Regions from separate parts of the Solicola agrisoli genome, predicted to be linked through region 2. Evidence: predicted binding sites of a transcription regulator. Region 2 holds the regulator's gene; each other region holds the start of a gene.

Region 1 (4,514 bases), on a different contig from region 2:
TCCTGCCGCTGATGGAGTCGGGCAACTGGCGCGACGACGCCGACCTCGCCGAGGTCTACACGGCGTGGGGCGGCTTCGCGTACGGCCGCGACCTCGACGGCGTCGCCGCGTCGGACGACATGCGCTCGAACTACCGGCGGATCGCGGTGGCGGCCAAGAACACCGACACCCGTGAGCACGACATCATCGACTCCGACGACTACTTCCAGTACCACGGCGGCATGGTCGCCACGGTGCGCGCGCTGACGGGCACCGCGCCCAAGGCGTACATCGGCGACTCGACCACCCCGGACGCGGTGCGCACCCGCACGCTGGAGCAGGAGACGTCGCGCATCTTCCGCGCCCGCGTGGTCAACCCGCGCTGGATCGCCGCCATGCGCAAGCACGGCTACAAGGGCGCGTTCGAGCTGGCCGCGACCGTCGACTACATGTTCGGCTACGACGCCACCACCGGCGTCGTCGGCGACCACATGTACGAGCAGCTCGCGCAGACGTACGCGCTGGACGAGACCAACCAGGCGTTCCTGCGGCACGCGAACCCGTGGGCGCTGCGCGGCATGATCGAGCGCCTCACCGAGGCCGCCGACCGCGGCCTGTGGGCCGAGCCGGAGCCCGAGACGATGTCGCAGCTGCAGCAGCTGTACCTCGACGTCGAGGGCGATCTCGAGGACCGCGACGAGCAGTGAGCCCGGTCCGCCGCAGGGTCCGGGTGGTCGGCATCGGTGCCGGCCACCCCGACCAGGTGACCATCGAGGCGGTGAGCGCGCTCGACGAGGTCGACGTGTTCGTGGTCGCCGACAAGCGCCGCGGTGACGGCGGCGCCACCGACGACCTCGTCGCGCTGCGCGAGGAGGTGCTGCGCCGCCACGTCACCCACCCGCACCGGGTGACGTACGTCGAGGACCCGAAGCGCGACCGCTCGACGCGCGTCGACGACGACCCCGCCGCCTACGAGCGCGCCGTCGCCGAGTGGCACGAGGCCCGTGTGGAGGCGTACGAGCGGGTGCTCGCCGACGACGTGGCCGACGGCGAGACCGTCGGCTTCCTGGTGTGGGGCGACCCGGCCTTCTACGACTCGACGATCCGCATCGTCGGCCGGATGGCCGAGCGCGGCCACGTCGTGCCCGACTGGGACGTGGTGCCCGGCATCAGCGCCCTGCAGCTGCTCGCCGCGCGTCACCGGATCGTCCTCAACGACGTGGGCGCGCCGCTGACCGTCACGACGGGCCGTCAGCTGATGGCCGAGGTGGACGCCGGACGCGAGGCCATCCTGGTCGTCCTCAACCGCGACTTCTCCGCCGCCGCGCTGCTCGACGAAGCGCACGGCGAGTGGGACCTGTGGTGGGGCGCCAACCTCGGCACCCCCGGTGAGGCCCTGGTCGCCGGCCCGCTGGCCGAGGTGGCCGACGAGGTGGTCGCCGAGCGCGACCGCGTCAAGGCCCGGCACGGCTGGGTGATGGACACCTACCTCCTGCGCCGCCGCGGCTGAGCCTGCGCGGAGCGCCACAGCGACCACACTCACGTCCGTCTCGGTCGGTACCTCCTGCTGGTCCTCGGTCTCCGGTACGGGTCGAGGCGCGCGGGTGGGACGAACGCCGGCCGTCTGTCGTCGGTGTCGAAGGTGATCGACCACCCGTCGTCGTGCACCGTCCGATGATGGAACGGGCACAGCAGGACCCCGTCGTCCAGGTCCGTGCTGCCGCCGTGTGACCAGGGTTCTCTGGCGTGGTGGGCTTCTGTCCACGAGGGTAGTCGGTCGCATTCGGGGAACGCGCAGCCGCCGTCGCGGTGGGCCAGGGCGATCCGTTGGGCCCGGTTGAACAGTCTCTGGGTGCGGCCCAGGTCGAGCGGGAGGGACGCACCGCCGAGGACCTGGGGAATGATCCCGGCCCGGCAGGCGGCGCGGCGGACCTCGCCGGCTGACATGCGCTGCCCGGTGGACGTCGTCCCGACCCCCACGCCTTCGACGAGGGTGTCGAGGTCGATGTTGACGGTGACGACGAGCCCGGACCCACCGGAGTCGGGGAGGCCGTCGGTGGGCAGGTGCTCGACCAGCGCCACGAACGCCCTGCCCTGGCGCTGGGAGTACGTGAGGTCCTCGGCGGCCTGCCCGTGGTCGAGGTGCCGGCGGCGTGGGGCGGTGAACCGGTCGAGGGCGTGCTTGAGCATCCCGGCCTGGGCCTCGGGGAGGCGGAATCCTCCGGTCCAGGTGCTGTCGGCCTGGTCCTGCATCCAGAGCTCGGTGCGCGCGTACGCGATGCGTTCGCGGTCGCGGACGATCCGGCCCTCGTCGGCGTCGACCTCGGGGGCGGGCTTGAAGACGTCGGTGATCCGGTCGGCGCGGTGTTGCAGGTCCCGCATGGTCAGCGTCCTGGCGTCGTCGATGAGGGCCTGCTCGCACTTCTGGCGGGTGGCCGCGGGCACGTCGTCGGGGAGCCGGGTGACGGTGCGGGCGATGAGCCTGGCCTGCTCCTTGGTCACCTGACCCTTGGCGAGGGCGTTCTCGGTGGTGCTGGCCTTCTCGAGATCCTCGCCCAGGTGGACGTCGCGGGCGGCGGCGCTCCGGTCGCCGCCGAACTGGCTCGCGAGCAGCGATCCGGTGGACGTGGCGCCGGCCTTCTCCGCCGCACCCGAGTGGTGGACGGCCCGGGTGGCCGCGGTGGCGTGTGCCGACACCTGCGCGCCGACCCGGTTCCACCGGGCCGCGAGCTGCGTCGCGTCCTCGACCGACAGCCCGTCGTAGACCGACAGGTCACCGTCGGCGAGGGCGCTCTCGACCGCCGCGAGCACCGCGAACGCGGGGTGCTCGGTGAGCGGGAGAGCGGCGACCGTCATGGACTCATTTTACGGCAGTCGAACACGTGTTCGCAACGGTGTGGACGCGGAGCGGGCTTTGTGGACGTCGAGCGACGTGGTGGCCGGGCTCGTCCACAGAATCGGCAGTGTGACCCGTTCGGATTCACTATCGTTCCGCCATGTCCACCGTGGCCGAGTCGCCGACCGGGCGCGTCGACGAGGTCGCTCGCCTCGTGAGCGTCCGACGGATGCTGCTGCTGAGTCTCGCGTGCAGCGTCGCGGTGTCCGGTGTCGCGATCGTGACGGACGAGGGTGGCGTGGGTGGGGACCTGGCGCTCGCCGCGCTGCTGCTCTGGCTCGTCTATCGCTTCAACAGCCGGGTCGCGCGGGGCTTCGCCTTCATCCCCGCCGCCACCTGGGCCGTCGCGTTCACCATCGGGTCGTGGTTCGAGCCCGACCTGCGGTCCGCCCTGGTGACGGGCCTCCTCGCCGTCCTCTTCGCCGGCCAGGCGATCCCGCTCGTGACGCCGGTCGTCCGCGACCACGTCCAGCTCCACCGCCCGCCCGAACGGCCCCGGCGGCCCGCGCGGCTCGCCTTCGAGCGTGGACGCTTCGACGCCCCGCCGGACGAGCGCGACCACCACCGACGAGTCTGAGCTAGACCCGCTCGGACGCCCGCCGCGTCAGGACGAGCGGGCCGTCGTCGGTGATGGCGACGGTGTGCTCGCTGTGGGAGGCGCGGGACCCGTCGGCCGAGCGGAGCGTCCAGCCGTCGGCGTCGACGTACAGCTCGTCGGTCGTGCGCATGAACCACGGCTCGAGGGCGATGGTGAGCCCCGGCTTGAGGCGCAGCCCCCGTCCGGGGCGGCCGTGGTTGGCGACGTGGGGGTCCTCGTGCATCGTGCGACCGATGCCGTGGCCGCCGAAGTCCCCGTTGGGCCGGTAGCCGTGCTCGGTCGCGACCGCCTCGATGGCCGCCGACACGTCGCCCATCCGGTTGCCGGCCACCGCCGCCCCGATGGCGGCCTCGAGGGCCACCTGGGTCGCGCGCACGAGCCGGGCGTCGGCCTCGTCGGGCGTGCCCACGACGACGGTCAGGGCCGAGTCGGCCGCCCAGCCGTCGATCAGCACGGCGAGGTCGAGGCTCAGCACGTCGCCGTCGCGCAGCACGTAGTCGTGGGGCAGTCCGTGGAGGGCGGCGTCGTTGACCGACGTGCACAGGACGTTGCGGAACGGCCCGCGCCCGAACGAGGGGCTGTAGTCCCAGTAGCAGGACGTCGCGCCGCGGGACGCGATCAGGTCGCGGGCCTCGTGCTCGAGGTCCAGCAGGTTCACCCCGACGCCCGCCGACGACGCCAGCTGCTCCAGCACCTCGCCGACGAAGGTGCCGGTGACGTGCATCTGCTCGATCTGCGCGGGGGTCTTCATGTCGATCACGGTATGAAAATACCAGGGCTCGGCTAGAGTGCGCACATGGTCCGCGTCCCCCTCACCCCCGAGCAGCTCGAGGCCGGCCGCCGCCTGGGCGCAGCCATCCGCGAGGCCCGCGGCCCGCGTCCGCAGGCCGACGTGGCGAGCGGCGCCGGCATCTCGCCGGAGACCCTGCGCAAGATCGAGACCGGTCGGCTGCCGTCCCCCTCGTTCGGGGTGGTGGTGAGGCTCAGCGAGTCGCTGGGCTGCGACCTGCGCGTGCTCGCCGACGCCTGGACCGCCCCGCC
Region 2 (4,514 bases):
CGTTCGTGCCCGAGGGCGACGTCGCCGCGGTCATCGCGTTCTTCCAGGGCGGCGGCTGGGTCACCGGCACGCTCGAGCGGTACGACACCGTCGCGCGCGAGCTCGCTCGCCGCAGCGGCTGCGCCGTCGTCGTGGTCGAGTACCGCAAGGCGCCCGAGTTCCCCTTCCCGGCCGCGGTCGACGACAGCTGGCAGGCGCTGCGCTGGGTCTCCGAGCACCTCGTCGACATCGCCGGTTCCAGGGTCCCGCTGGTCGTCGCCGGCGACAGCGCCGGCGGCAACCTCGCCGCCGTCATGGCGATGCGGGCCCGCGACACCGGCGAGGTCCAGGTCGCGTTCCAGGTGCTGGTCTACCCGGTGACGAACTTCGACCTCGACACCCGCAGCTACCTCGAGCAGTCCAACCAGCTGATGCTGCGCCGCGAGACCATGGCCTGGTACTGGGACCACTACCTGCCCGACGCCGACAAGCGCGACCACCCCGACGCCTCGCCCCTGCAGGCCCCTGACCGACGCAACCTGCCGCCGGCCATCGTCCTGCTCGCCGAGCACGACGTCCTCCGCAACGAGGGGGACGCCTACGCCGACGGCCTGCGCCGCGCCGGCGTCGCCGTCGAGCAGCGCACGATCGCCGGCCAGATGCACGGGTTCTTCCCGCTGTTCGGCGTGCTGCCGGGCAGCCTCGAGGCCGTCGAGTGGATCGCCACCGAGGTCCAGAGCTCCCTGGACGAGCTCGACTCCTGACGAGCCCTCCAGCGTGTGAGCCGGGGCACGCAGGCTAGGCCACCCTCACGACGTGCGACCGCCCGAAGCGGGTCGTACGGTCGAGACATGGCTACCAACACCAGCAAGCGCCCGAACGCGGGCACCTACACCGTTCCCGGTCTCGCCGTGGAGGACGGCCAGAAGGTCGCCAGCATCCTGCAGGACCGACTGAACGCCCTCAACGACCTGGCCCTGACGCTCAAGCACGTGCACTGGAACGTCGTCGGACCGCACTTCATCGCGGTCCACGAGATGATCGACCCGCAGGTCGACGAGGTCCGTGCCGCGATCGACGAGACCGCCGAGCGCATCGCGACGCTGGGTGCGTCGCCGCTCGGCACACCCGGCGAGATCGTCAAGAGCCGCACCTGGGACGACTACACGCTCAACCGCGCCACCACCAACGAGCACCTCGGCGCGCTCGACATGGTCTACGACGGGGTCCTCGCCGACCACCGTCGCGCCCAGGAGCAGATCTCCGACATCGACGCGATCACCGAGGACATGCTCATCGCCCACATCCGCGGCATGGAGCTGTTCCAGTGGTTCGTCCGCGCCCACCTCGAGGGCACCGACGGGAGCCTGTCCACCGGGACGGCGACCAGCGAGACCGACGCCGCCGCCTCGGCGTCGAGCGCTGCCAGCGAGAGCTGACAGCCCCTGATCCGGCGCCGTTCCTGGTTCCGGCCCCGCAGCACGGCCGTCGTCACCCCCGGGTGGCGGCGGCCGTGCTCTGCGTCCGGGGCTTCGTCGTCAGCGGCGCTCGGCCAGCAGGGCCAGGGCGTCGCGGTAGCCCTCCACACCCTTGCCCGAGACGGTCGCGACGCACACGTCGCGCACCACGGACACCTGGCGCCACGCGTCGCGCTGCGTGACGTCGGACAGGTGCACCTCGACCGCCGGCACCCCGGTGATCTCGAGCGCGTCGTGGATGGCCCATGCGTAGTGGGTCCAGGCCCCCGGGTTGAGCACGATGCCGTCGCTGGCCCCCCGCAGCGCGTGCAGGTGCTCGACGAACGCGCCCTCGTGGTTGGTCTGGAAGAAGCGGGTCTCGAGGCCGAGGTCGCGGCCGAAGCCGGCGACGGCCTCCTCGAGGTCGGCCAGGGTCTGGGTCCCGTAGTGCCGGGGGTCACGACGACCGAGCTGGTCGAGGTTCACGCCGTGCAGCACGTCGATGGTGCGGCTCATGGGCACCGAACCTAGGGCATCGACCGACGAGGACCGTCAGTACGCCGGGACCGCCACGCGCTGGCCGGGCTGCACGTCGCCGCCGCCGGTGAGGGCGTTGAGCTCGACGATGTCGTCGACGACGGCGCGCGGGTCGGCGTCGGGCGAGGCGTCGCGGGCGATGTCCCACAGGGTCTGACCCGGCTGGATGGTGACGGTCTGCGCGACCGCGGGGGCCGACGCCTCGTCGGTGGCGACGACGCGCGAGCCCAGGAACACCGAGGCCAGCGCCACCAGCACCAGGGCGGCCAGCACCACGACCACCCGGCCGCGACGGGTCAGCCGCAGCGGCGCCCGACGTGCGACGGGACGGGCGGGGATGGTGGTGCGCTGGGCGGTGAGGGTGCTCATCTGGTGCCTCCGGGGGAAGTCGGCTCGTACGGTGCTCGCTCGGTCTGCTCGAGCGGTGTTCGACAGATGTTCGATAGAACCTCTGTTCGATCGAACACGTGTACGACGATAGGGGCACCCGCCGACAGAATCGTGCACCCTCGCACATGTGTTCGATCGGCGTGTCGGGACGCGGTCGTCGAGCCGGTTCTCGCACCCGGTCGGATCGTCCGATTCGGGTGGTTCTCGCCCAGGTGCAGGAGATGAGACGCGAAGATTGCCAGAAGGTGAACTGCACCACTGACGTCAGGCGTCGGAATGCCTATGTTGAGCCCATGACCGACAAGATCGCCGTGGTCGAACGCTGGCTCGACGCCCTCAACGACGGCGACGTCCAGACGCTCGCGTCCTTGTCCAGCGCGGACATCGAGATCGTCGGCCCCCGCAGCAGCGGCTTCGGTCGCCCGCTGGTCCAGCAGTGGGCCGAGCGCGCCCGCATGACCGCGATCCCGCTGCGCTGGTTCAGCGGCCCGGGCAGCACGGTCGTCGCCCTGTGCGAGGCCACCTGGCACGACGCCGACGGTCGTCCCACCGACACCGACCAGGTGGCGATGATGTTCGAGGTCGACCGCCGCAAGGTGGCCTGCCTGGCCCGCTACCCCGAGCTCGACCGCGCGCTCAGCGTCGCCCGCCTCACCTCCATCGACGAGGTCGTGCACCAGGCCGCCTGAGCGCGCCCACTGGCCCGGACGGGCCGCGACACGCCAGTCGAACACATGTTTGAACGCGTCGTCGCTCGGGTCTACTGTGCTCGACATGAGCAAGCCGACTCCCCCGGGCCCCACCACCGACGACCTCGCGTCCACCGACGCCGACGTCACCGAGCTTCCTGACGGCCCGCCCGACGCGAGCGGCCTCAGCCCCCGCCAGCGCCGCGTGCTGGAGTTCCTCCGCGAGGCCATCGAGACCCGCGGCTACCCGCCCAGCATGCGCGAGATCGGGGCCGCGGTCGGGCTCACCAGCACCTCCTCGGTCGCCCACCAGCTCCGCAGCCTGGAGAAGATGGGCTTCGTCCGACGCGACCCCAACCGCCCGCGTGCCCTCGAGGTCTTCCTCCCCGACGGTCTGAGCCGCCGCGCGGTCGGCAGCGCGTCGGAGGCCGAGTACGACGAGACCGACCTCGGCAATCAGCGCCCGGTGCCCGCGTACGTCCCCATGGTGGGACGGATCGCCGCCGGTGGTCCGATCCTGGCCGAGGAGCGCGTCGAGGACGTTTTCCCGCTGCCCAAGTCTCTGGTGGGCGACGGCACCCTGTTCCTGCTCGAGGTGCAGGGCGAGTCGATGCTCGACGCCGCCATCTGCCCCGGTGACTACGTGGTCGTGCGGCAGCAGCCCAACGCCGAGAACGGCGAGATCGTCGCGGCGATGCTCGACGGCGAGGCCACCGTCAAGACATTCCAGCGCAAGGACGGCCAGGTCTGGCTACTCCCCCACAACGACGACTACGACCCCATCGACGGCACGCACGCCACGATCCTGGGCAAGGTCACCGCGGTCCTGCGCCGCGTCTGACACCGGCCGCTGTGGCGCGCGCCCGCGTCAGACGGCAGGATCGTCGCATGGCGAAGAAGAGCAAGAAGTCCGAGGACAAGCAGGTCAAGGTCGCGGTCAAGAAGGCGGTCAAGTCCGAGCGCAAGAAGCTGACGAAGGCGGTCCAGGCCGCCGAGGAGGCTGCGGCACGCGCGGAGAAGGCCGCCGCCAAGGCGGCCGGTCGCGCGAAGTCGGCGAAGAAGGCGTCCAAGAAGGTCTCGAAGAAGGCCGCGCCGCAGGAGTCGGAGTCGTCCGGCCTGGAGCCCGTCGACGCCGGTGAATCCATCGAGAGCGTCGCCCCCGAGGCCACGCCGCTGCAGAACGTCGCCCAGGACGCGCAGCTCAGCGACGCGTCCGCCAAGGTCGCCGGTGACCCGCTCGGCTCGGCGAGCGCCGACACCGAGACGCCGGCCGACGACCCCCACGTCGGGCTGACGCGCGCGCAGCTCGTCGTGCTCGCGGGCGAGCGCGGCGTCCCCAACCGCAGCCGCCTCACCAAGGCCCAGCTGCTCGAGGCGCTGCGCAGCCTCTGACCTGTGCCACCCCCGACGGGCCGGGACCGCTGCTGCGGTCCCGGCCCGTCCTGTGTCCGGCGGCTCTCGC
Region 3 (4,514 bases), on a different contig from region 2:
AGGTGCTCGACCAGCGCGACGAACGCCCGACCCTGGCGCTGGGAGTAGCTCAAGTCCTCTTGAGCTTGGCCGTCGTCGAGGTGACGCCTGCGGGGTGCGGTGAACCGGTCCAGGGCGTGCTTGAGGAACCCGGCCTGGGCCTCGGGGAGGCGGAAGCGCCCGGTCCAGGTGCCGTCGGCCTGGTCCTGCATCCAGAGCTCCGACCGGGCGTAGGCGTCCTTTTCGCGGTCGCGGACGATCTCTCCCTCGTCGGCGTCGACCTCAGTGGCGGGCTTGAAGACGTCGGTGATCCGGTCGGCCCGGTGCTGCAGGTCGCGCATCGTCAGGGTCGCGGCGTCCTCGATGAGGGCCTGCTCGCACTTCTGGCGGGTGGCCGCGGGCACGTCGTCGGGGAGCCGGGTGACGGTGCGGGCGATCAGACGGGCCTGCTCCTTGGTCACCTGACCCTTGGCGAGGGCGTTCTCGGTGGTGCCGGCCTTCTCGAGGTCCTCGCCCAGGTGGACGTCGCGGGCAGCAGCGCTCCGGTCGCCACCGAACTGGCTCGCGAGCAGCGCCCCGGTGGACGTGGCGCCGGCCTTCGTCGCCGCGCCCGAGTGGTGGACGGCCCGAGTTGCCGCGGTGGCGTGCGCCGACACCTGCGCGCCGACCCGGTTCCACCGTGCCACGAGCTGCGTCGCGTCGTCCGCGGACAGGCCCGCGTAGACCGACAGATCACCGTCGGCCAGGGCGCTCTCGACCGCCGCGAGCGCCGCGAACGCGGGGTGCTCGGCGAGCGGGAGAGCGGCGACCGGCATGGGCCCATTTTACGACAGTCGAACACGTGTTCGCAACGCTGTGGACGTGGAGCGGGCTCAAACGGCTTCTCGCGGAGCCGCCCAGGCCTCCCTGTGGACGACGGTTCTAGTCGGCCCGCCCGACCACCCGTGCCATGGTGTCGCGATGACCGACGTCCCGATCGGTGCCGTGGCGTACGCGGGCCTCGCCGTCTGGACGATCTGGAACGCCCGGCGCCGACTCGCCCAGGCGCGTGACGGGGCGTTCGACGAGATGGACCCGCTCGAGCTGGAGGGCATCCGGCAGACCTTCACGGGCGCCTGGCCCCGGTGGGTCCAGGCCGTCGTCGTCGGCTACCCGGTGGTCCTCGGGCTGGTCCTGTGGTCGAGCACCCCGTACTCGGCGCTGTACGTCGTCCTCGCCGGGTCGACCGGCGGGTGGGTCGTCGCGGTCGCCAGCCCAGCCGCGCTGCTCGCGATCGGAGCAGCGGGCTGGGCGTGGGTCTGGGTCTGCGGCGACGAGGCCGAGCCCGAACCCTGAACGACCCTCAGACCTCCGTCGCGAGCAGGTCCTTGAGGTTGGCGTCGAGCATGTCGAGGTAGGTCTGCTCGAACCCGAAGAGCCCGAAATGACCGGCGATGCTGGGCAGGACGCGCAGCTCGCTGTCGGGTACGAGCGCCTGCTCGGCGGCGCAGTCGCGGGGCGGGAAGAACATGTCCTCGTCGATGGGCATGACGAAGGTCTTGGCCGTGATGCGTCCGAGCGCCGCCGCCAGGTCGCCACCGGTGTGCCCGGCGACGTCGCCGTGCTGCCACTTCCAGCCCATGGTCAGCAGCGCGTTGGGGTCCATCGCGCCGAAGGTGCCCTCCATGAAGACGGTCTGGAACTGCTCGAGCGAGGTGAAGGTGACGTCGGGCAGCTCGATGCCGCGCCAGAACTCGGTCTTCCAGAACTCCGTCGACAGCCCGAGCAGCGACCAGATGCCGGCATGGCGGCGCAGACCGCCGGCGACGTCGGTGTGCGACGCGTACTCGCCACCGGCCCAACCGGGGTCGGACGTCAGCGTGTCCATCAGTGCCTGGGTGAACAGCACGTCGTGCGGGGTGATCTGCGCGGTGCCGGCGATGGGGGCAGCGCGCTTGACCTTGTCGGGGAAGCGGACGGCCCACTCGTAGGTCTGCTGCGCGCCCATCGAGCCGCCGATGACGAGCGCGAGCTCCTCGATGCCCCAGACCTCGCGCAGCAGCTGCTCCTGCGCGCGGACGTCGTCACCGATCGTGACCCGCGGGAACGCGGACATCGCGATCGCGCCGTCGGTGTTGTGCGGCGACGTCGACAGCCCGTTGCCGATCTGGTTGACCACCACGATGAAGTAGCGCGACGGGTCGAGCGCCCGTCCCTCGCCGATGTAGGTCAGGGCCCACGTGGCGTGGGTGCCCGAGAACCAGGTGGGGATGCAGATCGCGTTGTCGCGCGCCTCGTTCAGCTCGCCGAACGTCGCGACCGCGAGCTGCAGGTCGGGGATCGTCCCGCCCTCCTCGAGCGCGAACTCGCCCAGACCGTGCAGCTCGTAGGGGCCCTGGGTCTCGGGCGTGTAGAAGTCGTTCTGGATCATCGGCGCTCCTGGGTGAGGTGGTGGCCCACATCACACCACCACCCAGCGCTTCCCGCGAGCAGGCGCCTGGGTGCCGGACACTGGGCGGGTGCTCGACGACGACGCCTACCTCGCCGCCCTGATGCGGGGCATCGCCAATCGCCGCGACCAGCTCGTCAGGAACCAGAACGACGGGTACGACCGCGACTACTGGGTCGCCGGGTTGCGCGTGGTGGCGTCGCCCGACGGCTGGGACGACGTCGAGATCACCGTCGGCATGCGGGTGCCGTGGCGCTACCGCCGTCGCGTCGACCCGACGACCACCGCCCGGACGCTCTTCGACCGGCAGTGGCGTCTCGACAATGGGTTGGACGACCCCGCGTCGATGGTCGACGCCGTGGTGACGACCGCCTACTTCGCCGGCGTCCGGGCCTACCAGCGGGCGCGCGGCGAGGTCGCCGACGAGGCCCTCGTGCAGCAGGTGCGTGACGAGCTGCCCGACGCCCGGACGCTGTGGGACCAGCTCGTCGAGACGACCCGCGGTCGCGTGACGGGTGTGGACCGCTTCGAGGTCACCGAGACCGACGACGAGGTCTTCACCGTGGTGGTCACGCCCGAGCAGTGGCGCGAGTGCGTGGTCGACGGTGAGGTGGCGGCCCGGACGGACAGCGGCCGTGACGACGCGCTCGAGCCGGGGGACGGGTTCGCCGAGGCGGCGTTCGAGATCGAGGAGACCATCGGCTCGGCGATGGGCCCCGACCGGTACGTCGTGCTCTTCCGTGGGCGCTTCCACCTCTCGGCCCGAGAGGCGCTGCCCCCGCTGGGCTCGCCGTTCGACGACTTCTGACTCAGCGCTCGTCGGCGGGGTCGACGTCGTGCGGGTCGCCGACGGTGACGTCACCGAAGTGCATGTGCAGCGGCATGACGTCGACGTCGACGTGTGCGAGGCCGAGGGTGGCGAGCACCGAGTCGGCGACGCGGCGAGCCTCGTCGGCAAGGGCGAGCAGGTCGTGGCCGTAGCGGCCGAACAGCTCGACCGTCAGGGACGTCAGGACGTGCCCGGTGGTGGCGCTGATGGCGATCCGCCCCACGGCCGCGCCGTCCAGCTCGGCGTCGATCGCCTCCTGGAGCTTGGCGACGACCACCTGCTCGGCCACCCAGAACGCCCCGGCGGCGGTCGCCGCGCGCAGGGGCAGGGAGCGACGCGTCGCCGAGAGGGCGTGCTCGAGCACGTCGTCGGCGATGTGCACCCACTGCTGGGCCGAACGCCTGCGGAGCTCTCCTGCGAGGTCCGCGGAGTCGTGGTCGTCGGTGCTCATCGCCACTCCTCCATCCTCGTCGCGACGGTCTTGCGGGCCCGGTGCAGCTGGCCACGCACGACGGTCGGCGTCGTGTCGAGCACGCGCGCGATGTCCTCGTAGCCCAGGTCCTCGAGCTCGCGGAGCAACCACGCCGCCCTCTGGCGCCACGGTAGCTCCGACAGCACGCGGTTCAGCACGTCCCAGAGCGCCAGCCCGGCGAACTCGGCCTCGGTGGACGCTCCGGGCGGGCTGTGCGCGTCGATCCGCGCGTCCTCCATCGGCAGCGGACGACGGTGGCGCCGGTGGTCCAGCGCCGTCCGGCCGACGACGGTGAACAGCCACGTCCGCAGCTGTGCCTCGCCCCGCCAGGTGTGCAGGTGCTGCCAGACCTTCACCCACGACTCCTGCGTGACGTCGTGGGCGTCCTGCTCGTCGCCGTCGAGCATGTGCAGGGCGTAGCGGTAGGTCGACTCGGAGTACCGCTCGAAGATCTGGGTGAACGCCTCACGGTTGCCCATCACCGCCCGACGGACGAGCGCACGGTCCGTCGGCTTCTGGTCGGGCTGGGCGGGCACGGGCGCTCCCCCTCACGGCGTCATCGCCGCACGATGGTTCGCGCGGTCACGCCAGGGGTCTGAGGCGGCTGGAGATGACCCCAGCGGACCACGGCCGAGACCGTTCGGCAGAACGGTGGCCGGGAACGACCCGTGCCTGTGACACAGGTCACATGCGCACCGTCGTGACGATCGTCGCCGCGTCACGTCGAACAGACAACACCCCACACCCCCCGGTGTCGCTCGTCCTCGGAGACGACCGCCGCCGTGGACCGCTCCTGTCGGTCCTCC

The links. Region 2 encodes LexA, which represses DNA repair genes until DNA is damaged. Its sites were predicted from a motif close to TCGAACANNTGTTCGA; they were not measured.
Region 1: ACI6PP_RS08775 (HNH endonuclease signature motif containing protein) is a predicted target of LexA. The motif match lies at 2,854-2,869, and genes of this name have one in related genera.
Region 3: ACI6PP_RS21275 (HNH endonuclease signature motif containing protein) is a predicted target of LexA. The motif match lies at 813-828, and genes of this name have one in related genera.

What each region holds. Positions count from the first base shown of each region.
Region 1 is NZ_JBMGQR010000017.1:56,193-60,706, forward strand. Features, by position in the region: gene cobN (cobaltochelatase subunit CobN) at 1-686, shown strand, start outside; gene cobF (precorrin-6A synthase (deacetylating)) at 683-1,489, shown strand; gene ACI6PP_RS08775 (HNH endonuclease signature motif containing protein) at 1,519-2,835, opposite strand; gene ACI6PP_RS08780 (hypothetical protein) at 2,976-3,452, shown strand; gene map (type I methionyl aminopeptidase) at 3,454-4,233, opposite strand; gene ACI6PP_RS08790 (helix-turn-helix domain-containing protein) at 4,270-4,514, shown strand, end outside.
Region 2 is NZ_JBMGQR010000043.1:9,965-14,478, reverse strand. Features, by position in the region: gene ACI6PP_RS14880 (alpha/beta hydrolase) at 1-743, shown strand, start outside; gene ACI6PP_RS14875 (Dps family protein) at 831-1,418, shown strand; gene ACI6PP_RS14870 (type II 3-dehydroquinate dehydratase) at 1,518-1,952, opposite strand; gene ACI6PP_RS14865 (LysM peptidoglycan-binding domain-containing protein) at 1,989-2,342, opposite strand; gene ACI6PP_RS14860 (nuclear transport factor 2-like protein) at 2,657-3,052, shown strand; gene lexA (transcriptional repressor LexA) at 3,138-3,893, shown strand; gene ACI6PP_RS14850 (hypothetical protein) at 3,941-4,444, shown strand.
Region 3 is NZ_JBMGQR010000099.1:8,820-13,333, forward strand. Features, by position in the region: gene ACI6PP_RS21275 (HNH endonuclease signature motif containing protein) at 1-794, opposite strand, end outside; gene ACI6PP_RS21280 (hypothetical protein) at 940-1,314, shown strand; gene ACI6PP_RS21285 (alpha/beta fold hydrolase) at 1,322-2,389, opposite strand; gene ACI6PP_RS21290 (hypothetical protein) at 2,478-3,215, shown strand; gene ACI6PP_RS21295 (hypothetical protein) at 3,217-3,687, opposite strand; gene ACI6PP_RS21300 (RNA polymerase sigma factor) at 3,684-4,244, opposite strand.